2 regions of the Paenibacillus sabinae T27 genome follow, and region 2 is predicted to be linked to the other one. Evidence: riboswitches for the same ligand, from Rfam matches in the RefSeq annotation. Region 2 holds a riboswitch; the other holds the start of a gene.
What was found. A riboswitch is a leader RNA that binds a small molecule or an ion and turns the genes downstream of it on or off. The one in region 2 is predicted to bind thiamine pyrophosphate.
Positions count from the first base shown of each region.

Region 1 (8,011 bases), 460 kb from region 2:
CAGAACTGCGCCAGGAATGGCTTACGGGGTTTCCTGCCGCTTTCAGGACGACGGGGGATTCTCTTTTATTGTGGGGGAAGAATCCGGAGAAACCGGGGAATCGCCAAATCAACCCTATGTCAGCATCGATCTGCCGGAAGGGAAATACGCCAAGTTCAATGCCTCCGGTCCCGCGGAGCACATTCAGAACAAACGGGATTTCATTTACGGCGTATGGCTGCCAGAGTCCAAGTATGTTCGCAGGGATGGACCCGATTTTGAAGTAACCGATGTGGTTAACTCCAGATTTCCGGGCAGTATGAGAATGCAAATATTTATTCCGCTCGTTTAAGCAAAAAGCCCATACGGATGAATGCCCTGAGTCCATACCTTATAGCAGACAGCGTTCTGTTAAGGAGATGACCGGGTGATGAAGTCAACGAAAAAAAATGACGCAGCCGTTACGGCAGATGTTCTGCGCAAAGTGGCGAGGGGCATGCTGCCGTTCTACCGAACCATAGCCATGAGCCGGAGCTATGCGAAGGCCTGGACCCACGCAGTTGTCACAGCCGACCTTGGGCTGATGGGCAAACTGTTAAAGCAGGCTGCGCCGCTGGCCGCACGGCAGGGATACGGAACGAACGCCATTGGGTATTTTGTGGACTTTACTTTTCCGCCTCCCATAGCTGTGTACACGAACGGCACTACCATCCCGCCGGGACTTGTACAGTTTACGTTCAGCACAAAGGTGCACCGCCGGATCGCCCTCGCCGTGCTGCCGCTGTACCGCGAGCTGGCCTTTAACCGGAACTTCGCCGACGCTCTGGCACGGGGTATTCGCAGGAATGACCGCCAATCGGTCTCGGCCATGGTACGCGGGCTTGTTCGCAGTCCTGCCCTTAAATCGGTACGCATTGAAGAGTCCGGAATTGCTCTGCTGTTCAAAACCAGCGACTCCCCTTATCCTTACCGCAATCTTTTGTTCAAGGGAGTGGAATGACAGACTGCATCCGGTTGTCTCCCGCAACCTTTCCGGCCTGTCCTCCGTTTAGAATGTGACGGTTTCGTAAACCGTACTAGTTGGAGGTGCAGCTATATGACATTTACCAAAAAAGCGCTGGCAGCCGTTTCGATCAGCGCATTAATGATGCTGTCAGCAGGAAGCGCAGTCTTTGCCGCCGGAAGCGGATTCACTGATCTTGGTTCCGTTCAGGGTAAGGAGAAAATCGAGAGCCTGAAAGACCGCGGGCTTATAAAAGGAATAGACGGCTCGAAGTTCTTGCCGGGTTCCTCCTTGAGCGCAGCTCAAGGTATTCAGTTTATTGCGGGAGGCCTGCAGCTCAGTCTCGCTGCTATAGACTTCATTAAGGCTCCCGTTGCCAGCGATATTTTCACCAAAGTCAAGAACGATGCCTGGTATGCCGAAGCTTTTATCAACGCGCATTATAACGGTATCGAAGTCCCGACGGATATCGATCCCAAGGAGCCGATGACCAAACAGCAGTTCACCGCCCTGCTCGTACAAGGCCTTGAAAAAGCCGGCAATCTGCCGATGATCAAGCTGGCTCCGGCGAAAATCGCGGACGAAGACCAGATTGACCCTTCTTACCAGGGCGGCATTCAACGCTCCCTCGCGTACAAGATCACCGCGCTCGACAAAGACGGGAAGTTTCATCCGGAGAGCAAGCTGACCCGGGCTGAAGCGGCTGTCATGCTGTATAACGCCTTGGAGTATCTGAAAGTTCACGGCAATCGCTAAACTGTTTAGAGAAACGCACTTGCCTCCTGTACGGACGGCATCCGTGCGTTTCTTTTTTGCCTGCGCAGACGAAATCATGAAAAGCGGTTTACTCCTGAAGCATTCCTTATTAAACTATTGAAGTAGTTTTCATATAAAGGAAGTGTAGGCAATGTCCAATCAATTAAAAGCCGATTGCGCACAATGCTTCGGTTTATGCTGCGCAGCTTTGCCTTACGCCAAATCTGCCGATTTTGCAGCCGATAAAGCCGGAGGCATCCCCTGCCCCAACTTGCAGGCCGACTACCGCTGCGGTATCCATAAAGATCTCAGAGCAAAAGGCTATAAGGGCTGTACCGTCTATGAATGCTTTGGCGCGGGGCAGAAAGTATCCCAAATTACTTATAAAGGTAACGATTGGCGAAAAAATCCGGGGTCGGCCCAGGAAATGTTCGAGGTCTTTCCGATTATGCAGCAGCTGCATGAGATGCTGTGCTATTTGAATGAAGCATTGGAGAGGCAAGAGACCGGACCGATACATACCGATTTGCGGGCTGCTCTGGAATCAACCGAAAATCTCACAAAGCTTGACCCGGAATCGATTTTAAAGCTAAACGTCCCCGTCCATCGGGCGGTCGTTAATGATCTCCTGCTTCAGACAAGTGAACGGGTGCGGGCCAAAGTTCCGCCGCGGCATCATAATCACCAAAAGGCAAAACCCAAAATGAGCAAGAGAAGCGACTACATCGGGGCCAATTTGCGGGGAGCCGATCTTAGTGGCGCCAATTTGAGAGGCGCTCTGCTGATCGCAGCCGACCTCCGAAATGCAGACATGCGACAGGCCGACCTGATTGGCGCCGATTTCAGGGATGCTGACTTAAGCGGCGCAGATCTCACGGGAAGTATTTTTCTTACGCAAGCACAAATCAACTCGGCTAAGGGCGATATTCATACGAAGCTGCCGCCCTCGTTAACGGTTCCCAGCCATTGGATGACCTAATGCCTGGAACGGCCCTTGTATTGTACCCTTGTATTGTAAGCTTGCTTGGACCCAAACGATTCATTGAGGGACCTCAAGGGATATGGTATAGTTAGAACCAATAATAACCGAATACAAGACCGCAATTTCACTAGGGGAGTCACCTGACTGAGACGGAGCCGCGAGCTTCGGACCCTTGGAACCTGATCTGGATCATACCAGCGGAGGGAAGTGGAACCTGAGCTTTTACTTGACTGAAGCCGGACAGCTAGTGCTGATGTTCGGCGGATTTCTAAAGGCCCGTTCATTTCTCTAAAGGAAATGGACGGGTCTTTGTTCATTTAAAGGAGGGTTGACCCGCTATCGAAGAACTTTTAACTCTTAAGCGCCTTTCTTTTTCGTTTCCGCAGCAGAAGCCCGTATTTTCGGATCTGTCATTGACAGTTCGCAAAGGCGAATTCGTCAGCATCGTCGGCGCCAGCGGCTGCGGCAAGAGCACGCTGCTGAAAGTGATAGCCGGACTGCTGGAGCAGTCGGCGGGAGACATCCGGCTTCGCGGCACCGACTCCGGCTCAGGCGCCAACCGGCTTGGCCATATCGCCTACATGCCTCAGCAGGATCTTCTGCTGCCCTGGCGGACCGTGCTGGACAACTGCGTGCTGCCGCTTGAGATTAAAGGCCGAGCCTCCAGCGGCACCAAGGCCGAGGCGCGTGACATGCTGAAGCGTGTCGGTCTCGCCGGTTATGAGCTTGCTTATCCGCATGAGCTGTCCGGCGGGATGCGGCAGCGGGCCGCCTTTGTCCGCACGCTGATGAACGGTGGCGAATTGATGCTGCTTGATGAACCGTTCGGCGCGCTCGACGCGATGACCAAGCGGGACATGCACCGTTGGCTGCTGGAGCTGTGGGGGAACCTTAAGCGGACGGTGATGTTCATCACGCATGACCTGGAGGAAGCGGTTCTGCTCAGCGACCGCATCTTTCTGATGCCTGCCGGAAGCGGCGGCGCCCTTCAGGAGATGAACGTCGGGCTGCCAAGGCCCCGGAGCATGCAGATGAACTTTGAACCCGGCTTTGTATCCTTACGGGCCGAGCTGGAGCGGAGGCTATATGAAACGCGCGCCGTTTAATGAATTGATTCACCGCTCAGGCGCTTTCCTTCTCCTATTGCTGCCCGTTCTCGCCATATGGGAAGCCGCCGTTCGCTTGGAACTTGTTCCGTCCTTTATCCTGCCCGCTCCTTCTTCGATCTGGACGGCGCTCGTCCGAAACGCAGGGCTGCTGCTCGGCACCCATCTGCCCGCTACTCTTGAGGAAGTTGCTATCGGCTGTATGATGTCGGTGGCAGGCGGCATTTTGCTCGGAATCGGCATGCATCTGTCCCGGACGCTGGAGAAGGCGCTCTATCCATTGATTATCATCAGCCAGACGATTCCATTGATCGCGCTCTCCCCCATTTTTATTATGTGGTTCGGGTATTCCCTGTGGAGCAAGGTTGCCGTCGTCTTCCTGACGGCGTTCTTTCCGGTGGTCGTCGGTGTCTACGACGGTCTGGGCAAAAGCCGCGGCGCCTATCAAGAGCTGCTGCTGACGATGGGCGCAAGCCGCAGGCAGCTGCTGCTTAAAATCGGCGTTCCGCTGGCGCTCCCCTCCTTTTTCTCGGGGCTGAAGCTGACGGTAGTGTACTGCGTGATCGGCGCAACCATCGGAGAATGGCTCGGAGGGACGCGCGGTCTCGGTTATTACAGCCGCCGGATGGCCGGAAGCCTGCACAGCGCCGAAATGTTCGCCGCGATTGCCCTGCTCTCGGCGCTCGGCATCGCCCTTTTTCTCACAGTCCGGCTGCTGGAACATCAGATTCTTAAGAAAAGAGGTACATATTGATGAAATTTTTTACCCGAAGTAAAGCTATGCTGCTGTCTGCCCTAACGATGCTGTTTGTGACAACCGCTTGTGGAGGCTCTTCGCCGTCCGGCGATGCGGCGGCTTCCTCCGCGCCCTCACAAGCCCCCATTGCATCGGCCAGCCCGGCCGAACCTGCTCACAAGCTGACGCTTATGCTCGACTGGTATCCGAACGCCGTGCATTCTTTTTTGTACGCCGCCCAGGAACAAGGGTATTTCGCCAAGCAGGGACTTGATGTAGAGATTCAAATGCCGGCCGACACGAATGACGCCCTGAAGCTCGTCGCCGCCGGCAAGGTTGATCTGGCGCTGAGCTACCAGCCGCAGGTACTGATGGCCCGGGGGGAGAAGATTCCCGTCAAAGCGCTGGCCGCCATTGTCCGTCATCCGCTAACCCACCTGATGGTGCCTGCAGACAGCTCCATACATAGTCCTAAAGATTTGGCAGGCAAAAATATCGGCTATTCCTCCATCCCGCTGTATGAGGCGATGGTCAAGACGATGGTCAAAGCCGATGGCGGAGATCCGGACAAAGTGAATTTCGTGGATGTGGGCTACGATTTGATCCCGGCCATTTCCACCGGACAGACCGACGCCATTATGGGCGCGTTCATCAACCACGAGCAGCTTATTTTGCAAAAAGAAGGCCATCCTGTCAACTCCATCGACCCGGCGAAATATGGCGTACCCGACTACTCCGAGCTGGTGCTGGTCGCAAGCGACGAAGGAATCGGCACCCGTAAGGACGATTTCGGCAAATTTTTGGCAGCGATGCAGGAAGGCCAGGCGTATGTTCAAGAGCATCCTGACGATGCGCTGGCGATCCTGCTGAAGCATGAAGACGCGACCGCCCCGCTCGACAAGGACATTGAAGCGCAGAGTCTGAAAGTGCTGCTCCCGCTGATGGACGCTGGCGATAAGCCTTTCGGCTATCAGGACCCCGCCTCATGGGATAAGGTGCAACAGTGGCTTTCCGATAACGGACTGCTGCCTGCTGGGATCGAAGCCGGGGACGCTTTTGTCAATTTATAAGTAAATCTATTTCATTTAGGAGGAATTGAAATGTCATTTATTACGAAGCTTCGGGATAACAATCCGCTCATCCACAACATTACCAACATCGTCGTCACCAACTTTACTGCGAACGGTCTGCTCGCGCTGGGGGCTTCGCCGTTTATGGCGGATTCGCATGAAGAGGTGGCGGATGTCGCCGCGATGTCCGGCGCCGTTCTGATCAACATCGGCACGCTTAACGATCACTCCATCAAGGCCATGCTGATTGCCGGACAGTCGGCCAACAAGCATGGTGTGCCGGTCGTTCTTGATCCGGTGGGAGCTGGCGCAACAGCCTTTCGGACCGAAGTCACCCATCGCCTTGTCTCGGAGATGAAGATTACCGCGCTGCGGGGAAATGTGGCCGAAGTTGCCAACGTGATCGGGGAGAAATGGTCCATCAAGGGCGTAGACGCCGGAGCAGGCGACGGCGATCATGCCGTAGTGGCCGTGAAAGCGGCGAAGAAGCTCGGATGCATCGTCATTGTAACCGGAAAAGAGGACATTATCACCGATGGCGAGAAGACGTATATCGCGGCCAACGGCGACCCCATCCTGACCAAAGTGACCGGTACCGGATGTCTGCTCAGCTCCGTCGTTGCCGCTTTCCTGGCGGTCGCTGGGGACGCTCCGCTGGAAGCGGCGGCCGAAGCCCTCTCCTTCTACGGCGTCGCCGCCGAAATCGCGGCGGAGAAGACGGCTTCCCAGGGTCCGGGCAGCTTCCAGATCGAATTCCTGAACCAGCTGGCTCTGCTTACGCCGGAAGAATACGGCAAGCGGTCGAAACTCCGCGAGGCGTAAACAGAACTACTCAGCAAAGGAGACTAAATGATGAACATATACAAAGCGTTGACGATCGCCGGCTCGGACAGCGGCGGTGGCGCGGGAATCCAGGCCGACCTCAAGACGTTCCAGGAGCTGGGCGTCTACGGCATGTCTGCGCTGACCGCAGTGACGGCGCAGAATACGCTCGGCGTTCAGGGCGTATACCCGCTTGAACCTGCGGCCGTGGCTCAGCAGCTGGATTCGGTCGGCGAGGATTTGACCCCGGATGCGGTCAAGACCGGCATGCTGTTCAGCAGCGACATTATCCGGACCGTTGCGGATAAAATCCGGCAGTACGGTTGGAACAATCTCGTAATTGATCCGGTTATGGTCGCCAAAGGCGGGTCGTCGCTGCTGCTGCGGGAGGCGGTTCAGTCCCTTATTGACCACCTGCTCCCTCTCGCCCTGGTAACCACGCCGAACATTCCGGAAGCGGAAATTCTTGCCGACATGAGCATAGCTAATCTACAGGACTGCGAGGAAGCGGCCAAAAGAATCCGGCAAATGGGATCTCAGAGCGTGGTCATCAAGGGCGGCCATGGCAGCGAAAACGGCATCGTCACGGATGTGCTGTACGACGGCCGGGAATTTGTGTACATGGAAAGCCCGAGAATCGACACCCGGCATACGCACGGAACGGGCTGCACCTATTCGGCCGCTTTGACAGCGGAACTCGCGAAGGGACATTCGGCGGCGGAAGCCGTCCGTACCGCCAAGGCGTTCATCCGGGCGGCGATCGAAGACGGACTTGGCATCGGGTCCGGGCACGGACCGACCAACCATTTCGCGTACGGCCGCAGGCTGCGCGCTGAAGGAAGTGAGCGGCAATGAGCGAACGGAACCCACTCTCCGGCTCCCCATTGAGCGGCGATGAAAGACTGGACAGCGAATACGTACGCAGCCTCCTCAAGGTCTATTTCATTATGGGCAGCGTCAACTGCCGCCGTCCGGCCGCCGAAGTGCTTGAGGAGGCGATTGCTGGAGGAGTCACGATCTTTCAATTCCGTGAAAAAGGCACCGGCGCGCTGACTGGCGCAGCCAAGCTGGACCTCGCCCGGGAGCTTCAGGGGATCTGCCGGGCCCACGGCGTCCCTTTTATCGTCAACGACGATATCGACCTGGCGATCGCGCTTGACGCGGACGGCGTGCACGTCGGCCAGGATGACGAACCTGCCCGGATTCTGCGTGAGCAGCTTGGCAGCGATAAAATCATCGGCGTGTCCGCCCATACGCCGGAGGAAGTCCGGCAAGCTATCGCCGACGGCGCCGACTATCTCGGGATCGGCCCTGTCTACCCGACATCGTCCAAAGACGATGCCCGGCCGGTCCAGGGCACGGTTCTCATTGAGAACCTGCGCAGAGAAGGCATCTCCATTCCTATTGTCGGCATCGGCGGCATTACCGTTAGCAACGCTAGCCCTGTTCTGGCCGCTGGCGCAGACGGCATTTCGGTCATTTCCACCATTGCCTCCGCCTCAAGCCCCCGGTTAGCGGCGGCGGAACTAGCCAGCCGCTCCGTCGAAGAAGGCTAAC
Region 1 is NZ_CP004078.1:2,513,715-2,521,725, reverse strand. It holds gene PSAB_RS11590 (AraC family transcriptional regulator) at 1-331, shown strand, start outside; gene PSAB_RS11585 (hypothetical protein) at 410-979, shown strand; gene PSAB_RS11580 (S-layer homology domain-containing protein) at 1,076-1,738, shown strand; gene PSAB_RS11575 (pentapeptide repeat-containing protein) at 1,890-2,717, shown strand; TPP riboswitch at 2,840-2,943, shown strand; gene PSAB_RS11570 (ABC transporter ATP-binding protein) at 3,134-3,826, shown strand; gene PSAB_RS11565 (ABC transporter permease) at 3,807-4,580, shown strand; gene PSAB_RS11560 (ABC transporter substrate-binding protein) at 4,580-5,632, shown strand; gene thiM (hydroxyethylthiazole kinase) at 5,663-6,454, shown strand; gene thiD (bifunctional hydroxymethylpyrimidine kinase/phosphomethylpyrimidine kinase) at 6,485-7,309, shown strand; gene thiE (thiamine phosphate synthase) at 7,306-8,010, shown strand.
Region 1: it holds a riboswitch for thiamine pyrophosphate, as region 2 does, so the genes downstream of both, PSAB_RS11570 (ABC transporter ATP-binding protein) here and thiC (phosphomethylpyrimidine synthase ThiC) in region 2, are expected to answer to the same signal.

Region 2 (8,011 bases):
GCAATGGGACATGACTCGCCGGGCGCTCCTTTCGTTAGAACGACGGGTTCATTCTCGCTCATCGAAAACATCCTCCATAAAAATATTTTACTTGGTAAACCCAATCATATCACAAAAATATATTTTCGGAAACTATATGAATTTAATATCACTACTTCCCTTAATGAACTTACTGCTTATATAATATCCATGTGTTAAACCTTATATATAAAGGAGTCGGAGAAATGAAAAATATTCTGATCATCAACGGCCATGAACAATACGGCGGCGCGGAAGGTAAATTGAACCAGACCCTGGTGGATCGGATGGTAAGTATTTTAAGTGAAAAGAACAACGTGCAAACCACGATTATTCAGAACGGGTACAACAACGAAGAAGAGCATCGGAAGTTTTTGTGGGCCGACGTGGTCATCTACCAAACGCCCATCTACTGGTTCAGTATTCCCGGGCTGTTCAAAACGTATATGGATGAAGTGTATGAGTATGGCATCTTTTTCAAGGGCGGAGACCGGTACGGAGAAGGCGGCTTGTTAACCGGTAAAAAATATATGTTCTCCACCACCTGGAACGCTCCCGAGCAGGCATTTGGCGATCCGCAGCAGTTCTTTAAAGGGGAAAAGCTGGACGAGGCAATCGAACATCTGCATCGTGTTCAGGAATTTCTCGGCATGGAGGCATTAAAAAGCTTTGCCTGCTACGATGTCATCAAGAATCCGAAGCTGGATCAATATCTGTCCGAACTGGAAGCCCATCTGCACGAAGTGCTGGGTGCTTAATCGACTGAGCAACGCTCTAGAAAAACACTAAGTACGACTATGAGGAGGATATGTTATGCTGCAAAATCAGAAAGTTGTCATTATCGGAGGAAGCTCCGGAATTGGTCTGGAGGCGGCCAAACAAGTCATAGCACTTGGAGGGGAAGTCATTATTGCCAGCCGGTCGGAAGAGAAACTGCAGAACGCGAAAGAACAACTGGGCGCGAAAGCGTCGGCCCATACGCTGGATACGACGGACGAACAGCAGGTGAAGTCCTTTTTTGAAACGATCGGCACGTTCGATCATCTGGTCATCAGCGCCGCAGTAACTTCCGGAGGGTCTTTCCTCCACACGGAAACCGCCCAAGCCCGCGAGTTGTTCGAGAGCAAATTCTGGGGCCAATACTATGCGGCAAAATACGGTGCGCCAAACATATCACCGAACGGTTCCATTACCTTGTTCTCCGGTGTTGTCGCCTACAAATCGATGATCGGCTCGTCCGTACTGGGCGCAGTTAACGCTGCGGTTTCTAATTTGGGGCAGACGCTGGCCTTGGAGCTCGCTCCCATTCGGGTGAATATTTTGTCGCCGGGTATCATCGATACGCCTTCGAGAAGTAAAATGCCGGAAGACGCGCGAAATGACTTTTATACATCGGTGGCGGGCAAACTGCCGGTACAACGGGTGGGTAAAGCGGAAGATACCGCGCAAGGCGTGCTGTACCTGATCCAAAACGGCTTTGTGACCGGAACCGTTCTTCACGTCGACGGCGGACATCGTATTATTTAAGGCAATCGGCGCACATACTTGGGAACTTGGAAAGCCGTCCTTCCTCCTTCGGGAGAGAAGACGGCTTTTATTCATTCCGCATACCATTCCTTAAGCTCCGAAAGTTTTCTCCGCACAAAAGTCCGAAGCTCCTCTGGAGCAATCACCTCGGCATAACCGACAAATCCCAACACATCCCGGCAGGCCGCCTCATACCCGTACATATTCACTGTCAGCAGAACCGTATCCTTTTCCAAGGCTTCGTGCAAAATATCCAGCTTGTCCCGCAAATTGACGCCCGGCTCTTTCACTTTGAGAACGACCGGGTACTGCTCATCCTCTCGTCTCGACAGCTTAAAAGACTCATTCCGCTCTTTCCAATAAGCCTCCAGCGAGAAATCGGCAGGAATCCCGAACGTTTCCTCTTCCTCTCGGGCTTCAGCGATCCGCTCGCATTTGAAGATCCGCACTTCCTCCGCCATCTCGCAGTAAGCGGCCAGGTACCACTCCCCCTGCTTCACCACCAGCCCATAAGGACGTACACTTCGGAGCGATGTTTCGCCCCCCGGCTTCATGTAATGAATCGTCAGCTTATGCGACTTCCAAAGCGCGGCCCTGATCTTTTCCAGGCAGGGAACCGCCGGTCGCTCGCTCCACCAGGGCGTATCATCGAAAAAAAACCGGGATTTTGCCTTATGCAGATCCGGTTTGTAGGCGTCCGGAAGCGTTTTTTCCAGCTTCAGCAGCGCATTCTTGAGCTTATGTCCCGACTCGGTTCCCGCGCCGGAGTAAATGCCGAGCCCCGTGAGATACAGGTGAACGACATCGTCGCTATGCAGGCTGTTCAGACCAACGGTGTAGCCTTCCATCAGTGAAAGGCCGCCGGAAGGTCCCGGAGTGCTGACAATCGGAACGCCGGCTTCGGCGAGCGTATCCACATCGCGATAAATCGAACGGACGGAGGTTTCGAGCGCTTCCGCGAGCTCTTTGGCTTTTATTTTTCCTCTGGACTCCATCAGCAGTAAAATCGCAACCAGCCGGTGCAGTCTCATCGCTTGACCTCCTTTAGCGGACCATAGAATTTTTTCATAGGGTGATTTCCATATCGTTGCCACTTAGCTGTCAACAATACAAGTATATCATAGAGCAAGAACGATTGAAGGAGATGGAATTCATGAATATTGGCGTACTCGGGACGGGATTTGGGGCATATCATGCCCGCCTGCTGAAAAATATGGACCTGTGCGGACGCGTGGTCGTGTTCGGAAGAGATAAAAACAAGCTGGCTGAATTGGAAAGTGAGTTGAAGGTAGAGATTACCCGGGATTTGGATGGACTTTTGCGCGATCTGGATATAGATGTCATCGATTTGTGTCTACCCTCCCCGCTTCATGCCGAAGTTGCGGTCATGGCGCTTGAGCATGGAAAGCATGTGTTCTGCGAAACGCCCGTATGCTGCTCCATGGAAGAAGCTGCGGCGATGCTGGATGCGGAAAGGCGAACCAGCAAAAGGGTACTCGTTAACCGGTTTATCCATTTTGACCCGGCCTTTACATATCTTCGGGAGTCCTGCCTGAAAGGCACGTACGGCAAGCTGTTGTCACTCACTTTAAAAAGGGAGACGCCCCCGCTCTGGGGTGATCTGGGCCTCGGCTCCCTCCCTATCCAGTTCATGATTCACGAATTGGACTTTATCGAAGGGTTAATGGATTCGCCGGAGCTTCGATCCGCTTGGGGGACGGAATATAGGGATGCGCGGCAGTCGCTGGTTCGGGCGGTATTCAGGCAAGAAGGCACGATTGCGGAAGTTGTCTCTTCCTCTGGAATGCCTGACGGATATCCCTTTACTGTCGGCTATGAAGCTTATTTTGAATCCGGCAAGCTGGTTTTTCTTGAACAGGATTCTGGAGACCAGTCCGATGCCGCTTTGATGGAACACACCGCCTCCGGCGCGCAGCGTCTCGTTTTGGAGGAGATCAATCCGTATGCCGCCACCTTGGAACACGCGCTGTTAAGCTTCCAACACGGTACGAATTCGCTTCTTTCATTGGACCGGGCGGCCCGTTCTCTTGGAACCGCGCTTGAAATCCGGCGGCAAATCTCCCAAGAATAGCTTGTGCTTTCCCAGAGTTTAGGATATCCTGTTAAAGACAACTTCATAGACACGGGAGCTCGGAAATAGCCGGGCTGAGAGGATGGCCCTATGCCATCGACCGTAAAACCTGATCTGGGTAATGCCAGCGGAGGAAACGTCACAGGCTTTGTATGTTCAAAGACCGCTTCTTCGGATGCGGTCTTTTTTGCGTACCTGGCCTCCTCCGGCGCTTCACACCATTATGAGGAGGAATTGAAATGACAAGTCAAAGTCAGAAAGTGTATGTGAAAGGTTCGCGGGAGGACATTCGGGTTCCCATGCGCGAGATTACGCTGAGCGATACGACCGGGGTTGACGGCAGCGCAACTCCTAATCCCCCAGTACGGGTATATGACGCCAGCGGCCCTTATTCCGATACACTGATGTGTACGGATATCCGGAAAGGACTCCCCCCGCTCCGTCATAGCTGGATATTGGAACGCGGGGATGTCGAGGAATATGAGGGCCGGGACGTAAAGCCGGAAGATAACGGATTGCGGAATTTGGAGCAGGACCCTAACGCGGAAGTCTTTCCGGGATTAAAACGGCAGCCGCTGCGCGCCAAGAGCGGAGCCAATGTTACACAGATGCACTATGCCCGCAAAGGCATCATCACACCGGAGATGGAGTTTATTGCTATCCGCGAAAATGTTGATCCGGAGTTTGTCCGCAGCGAAGTCGCGAGCGGCCGAGCGATCATCCCCAGCAACATCAATCACCCGGAAAGCGAGCCAATGATCATCGGCCGGAACTTTTTGGTGAAAATAAACGCCAATATCGGAAACTCCGCGGTCTCCTCCTCGATCGACGAAGAAGTGGAGAAAATGCGCTGGGCGACCCATTGGGGCTCGGATACGATTATGGATCTTTCGACTGGCCGTCATATTCATACGACCCGGGAATGGATTGTCCGCAACTCCCCAGTGCCTGTAGGAACGGTGCCGCTGTATCAGGCGCTGGAAAAGGTCGGCGGCAAGGCGCATGAGCTGAGCTGGGAAATCTATCGCGATACGCTGATTGAACAGGCCGAGCAGGGCGTCGACTATTTCACGATCCATGCGGGCGTGCTGCTGCGCTATGTCCCTTTGACAGCCAAACGCTAACGGGCATCGTATCCCGCGGCGGCTCGATCATGGCGGCCTGGTGCCTCGCCCATCATCAGGAGAACTTCCTGTATACTCATTTTGAGGAAATCTGTGAAATCATGAAGACGTACGACATCGCGTTCTCCCTGGGAGACGGCCTGCGGCCGGGTTCCATCGCCGATGCAAACGACGAAGCGCAGTTCGCTGAGCTTGAAACTCTGGGTGAGCTGACCGAGATTGCCTGGAAGCATGATGTGCAGGTGATGATTGAAGGCCCGGGGCATGTTCCGATGCACAAAATCAAGGAGAATGTCGACCGCCAAATGGAAGTGTGCAAGGAAGCGCCCTTCTACACGCTTGGTCCGCTTACGACGGATATCGCGCCGGGCTACGATCATATTACTTCCGCCATCGGCGCGGCGATGATCGGCTGGTTCGGCACGGCCATGCTCTGCTACGTGACGCCTAAGGAGCATCTGGGCCTCCCGAACAAGGACGATGTGCGCGAAGGCGTCATCGCCTACAAGATCGCGGCGCACGCGGCCGATCTGGCCAAAGGGCATCCTGGGGCACAGGAACGGGACGACGCGCTGTCCAAAGCCCGGTTCGAGTTCCGCTGGAAGGACCAGTTTCAGCTGTCACTTGATCCGGAGCGGGCTACGGAATACCATGACGAGACCTTGCCTGCAGAAGGCGCGAAGACGGCGCATTTCTGCTCGATGTGCGGCCCGAAATTTTGCAGCATGAGAATCACGCAGGACATCCGGGAATATGCCAAGCAGAATAATCTGGAGGATGCCGAAGCGATTGAACGCGGAATGAAGGAGAAATCGCAGCAGTTTGCGGAAGCGGAGCACGGGTTGTATCTTTAATTTTTAAGGTTATGAAGCGGCAGTCTAAAGAAGTCTTAGGCTGCCGCTGTTTATTGAGTATCCTTCTCTTGTTTGCTTAGTCTTTGTTCAATTTCCGTATTTCTTTTTCCAATCCTCTGACCACTCGTAAAAAGTCATTCCTGTTACTTCCTCTAACGTTTGACCATAGTAATTGGATATTATTGCTGCTGCGCTTTGTAAACTTCCAGGAACGAGGACTCTTCCCCAAGAGCTGCAAGCGCGACAACCGGATTCCAATAATCCTTGTAGTGAACGATCTTGTTTTCCTTCGTTTCAATCACGGAAATATAACTTTGCAGATAAGGCTTACCGGTTATTATGGCCTGCCCTTCTTCGATTCCAAATTCAATAATTATCACATTGGGGTTCAGAGTCAGATGGAAAGTCGGTTCTTTAAATTTGGAGAGCTCAATCTTGTTGGGAATTTCCTTTACATATTTATAAAGGGCAGATTTCCCTTCTAATTTCAGGGTATATCCTTTGGGCGCGAATGGAAATTCGAAGATGACATTCTCATCAAACAATTCGATAAATTTATCCATGTCCTTTTCTATCATAGAATTTTTAAATTTCTCGAAAATTTCCTGTGCTTCCCGGAGTCTCGCTTCGTAATTAACAGCCTGATTCGCCACCTTTACCACCTCTTATTAGAATTTTAGTAACAGAGAGCTAACAGATTTAGGCTTTAAATAAAGAATATATTTTCCAGACTGAACAGTCAAGATGCTTCATGACAAAAATCCTTTGTTAATTCCTCATTACCTGGATGATATACACAGGCTTCATTTTAAACTGCTATGATATTTATACCTGCTGTCGTATTGTTCAACCAGCTTCAAATATACGTTCGAACTTTCCTGTACCCACCACAAGGAGCTACCGGACAATTCTTTCTTGAATTGTCCCGGGGAACCCGTAAAGAGCTGACGGTCCTCGATTCTTGTATTTCCCGTAATTACGCTGCCCGCTGCGATGACATTTTCGTTTTGAATGACGGCCCCGTCGAGAACAACCGCATTCATGCCGATGACGTTGTTGTTACCGATTGTACAGTTATGCAGGATAGAGCCATGCCCGATCGTATTGTTGTCCCCGATAAACGTTCCTGAGTCCGTCATATGAACGACACAGTTGTCCTGTATGCTGTTATTTTTCCCGATCCGGATCGACCCTGCGTCCCCCCGGAGAACCGCTCCGAACCAAATGCTGCTGCCCTCCTCTATGACGACGTCGCCGATAATGGTTGCAGTGGGCGCAATAAAGACTCCGTCGGCAATCTTCGGATATATTCCATTAAACTCATAAATATTCATTCGTTTCGATTCTCCTATCGTAAATATTCGGAAACGGCAAGACGCTCTTACTCAATAGCGGCTAGGTATGGACGAAACCCCCAACATGCTCCTTGCTTGCTCCGGTGTTGCGATTTCACGGTTAAGCTCTCTTGAGATGAGGGCAATTTTGGCGACGGCCTCAGCATTGTTCTTCAGCTTCTGACCGCGCTTTAGATAAATATTGTCTTCCAAACCTACGCGCACATGTCCTCCGAGCAGAATGCTTTGCGTCGTCATCGCCCATTGGTATTTTCCGATGCCGGCGACGGTAAAATGCGCTCCGGCCGGTAGCTCGCGGGCCATATGAATCAGGTTTTCAGGCGTAGGGTAAGTAGCGGTCTGATAACCCATCACAAATTGAAACAAGTATGGCGTCTTGATTAATCCTTCGGATATCAGTTTTTGAGCCACCCAATATTGACCGGAATTATACATCTCCATCTCGGGTATGATGCCTTTCTCGAGCATGCCCGCTGCCAGCTGTTCAATGAAGCCGTACGTAAAAGGGATGCAGATGTCGTATTCCTGGGAGGGACGGGGATGGTCCAGAGCTTCTTCTCTGGCCTTGATCACAAAACGCGACATATCCGGTCCCATGTTTAGTGATGCCATCTCCGGCAGCGCATCCAGACTGCGAAGCCTGTCCTCCATGGTCGATGTCGGTCCGCCTCCAGTTGTATTGTTGATTATGATATCCGGACATCGTTCCCGAATTAACGCATTGATCCGATACATAACTTCGGGGTCCATTGTGGTGTCTCCGAGATTGTTTGGATCCCTCCCGTGAACATGGACAACGGACGCCCCTTCATTGTAGGCCTCATAAACCGAATCGGCAATCTCTTCGGGTGTTTCCGGAATTCCCCGATGAGACTCTTTTCCTTGAACGCCTCCGTTGCAGCAGCAGGTAATAATCAAAGGCTCCATCGATGTGACCCGTTCCATCCACTCATAAGAATCGGTATAATTCCAACTCATCTATAAACCTCCCTGTTTGTTTACCTCTACAACATTTTCAATGCTTATCTTCTTGCAAAGAAC
Region 2 is NZ_CP004078.1:2,969,356-2,977,366, forward strand. It holds gene PSAB_RS13630 (winged helix-turn-helix transcriptional regulator) at 1-62, opposite strand, end outside; gene PSAB_RS13635 (NAD(P)H-dependent oxidoreductase) at 225-776, shown strand; gene PSAB_RS13640 (SDR family oxidoreductase) at 832-1,545, shown strand; gene PSAB_RS13645 (helix-turn-helix transcriptional regulator) at 1,617-2,576, opposite strand; gene PSAB_RS13650 (Gfo/Idh/MocA family protein) at 2,699-3,637, shown strand; TPP riboswitch at 3,680-3,791, shown strand; partial or broken gene thiC (phosphomethylpyrimidine synthase ThiC) at 3,877-5,615, shown strand; gene PSAB_RS13660 (nuclear transport factor 2 family protein) at 5,795-6,193, opposite strand; gene PSAB_RS13665 (gamma carbonic anhydrase family protein) at 6,419-6,949, opposite strand; gene PSAB_RS13670 (beta-keto acid cleavage family enzyme) at 7,001-7,948, opposite strand; gene PSAB_RS13675 (Glu/Leu/Phe/Val family dehydrogenase) at 8,011-8,011, opposite strand, start outside.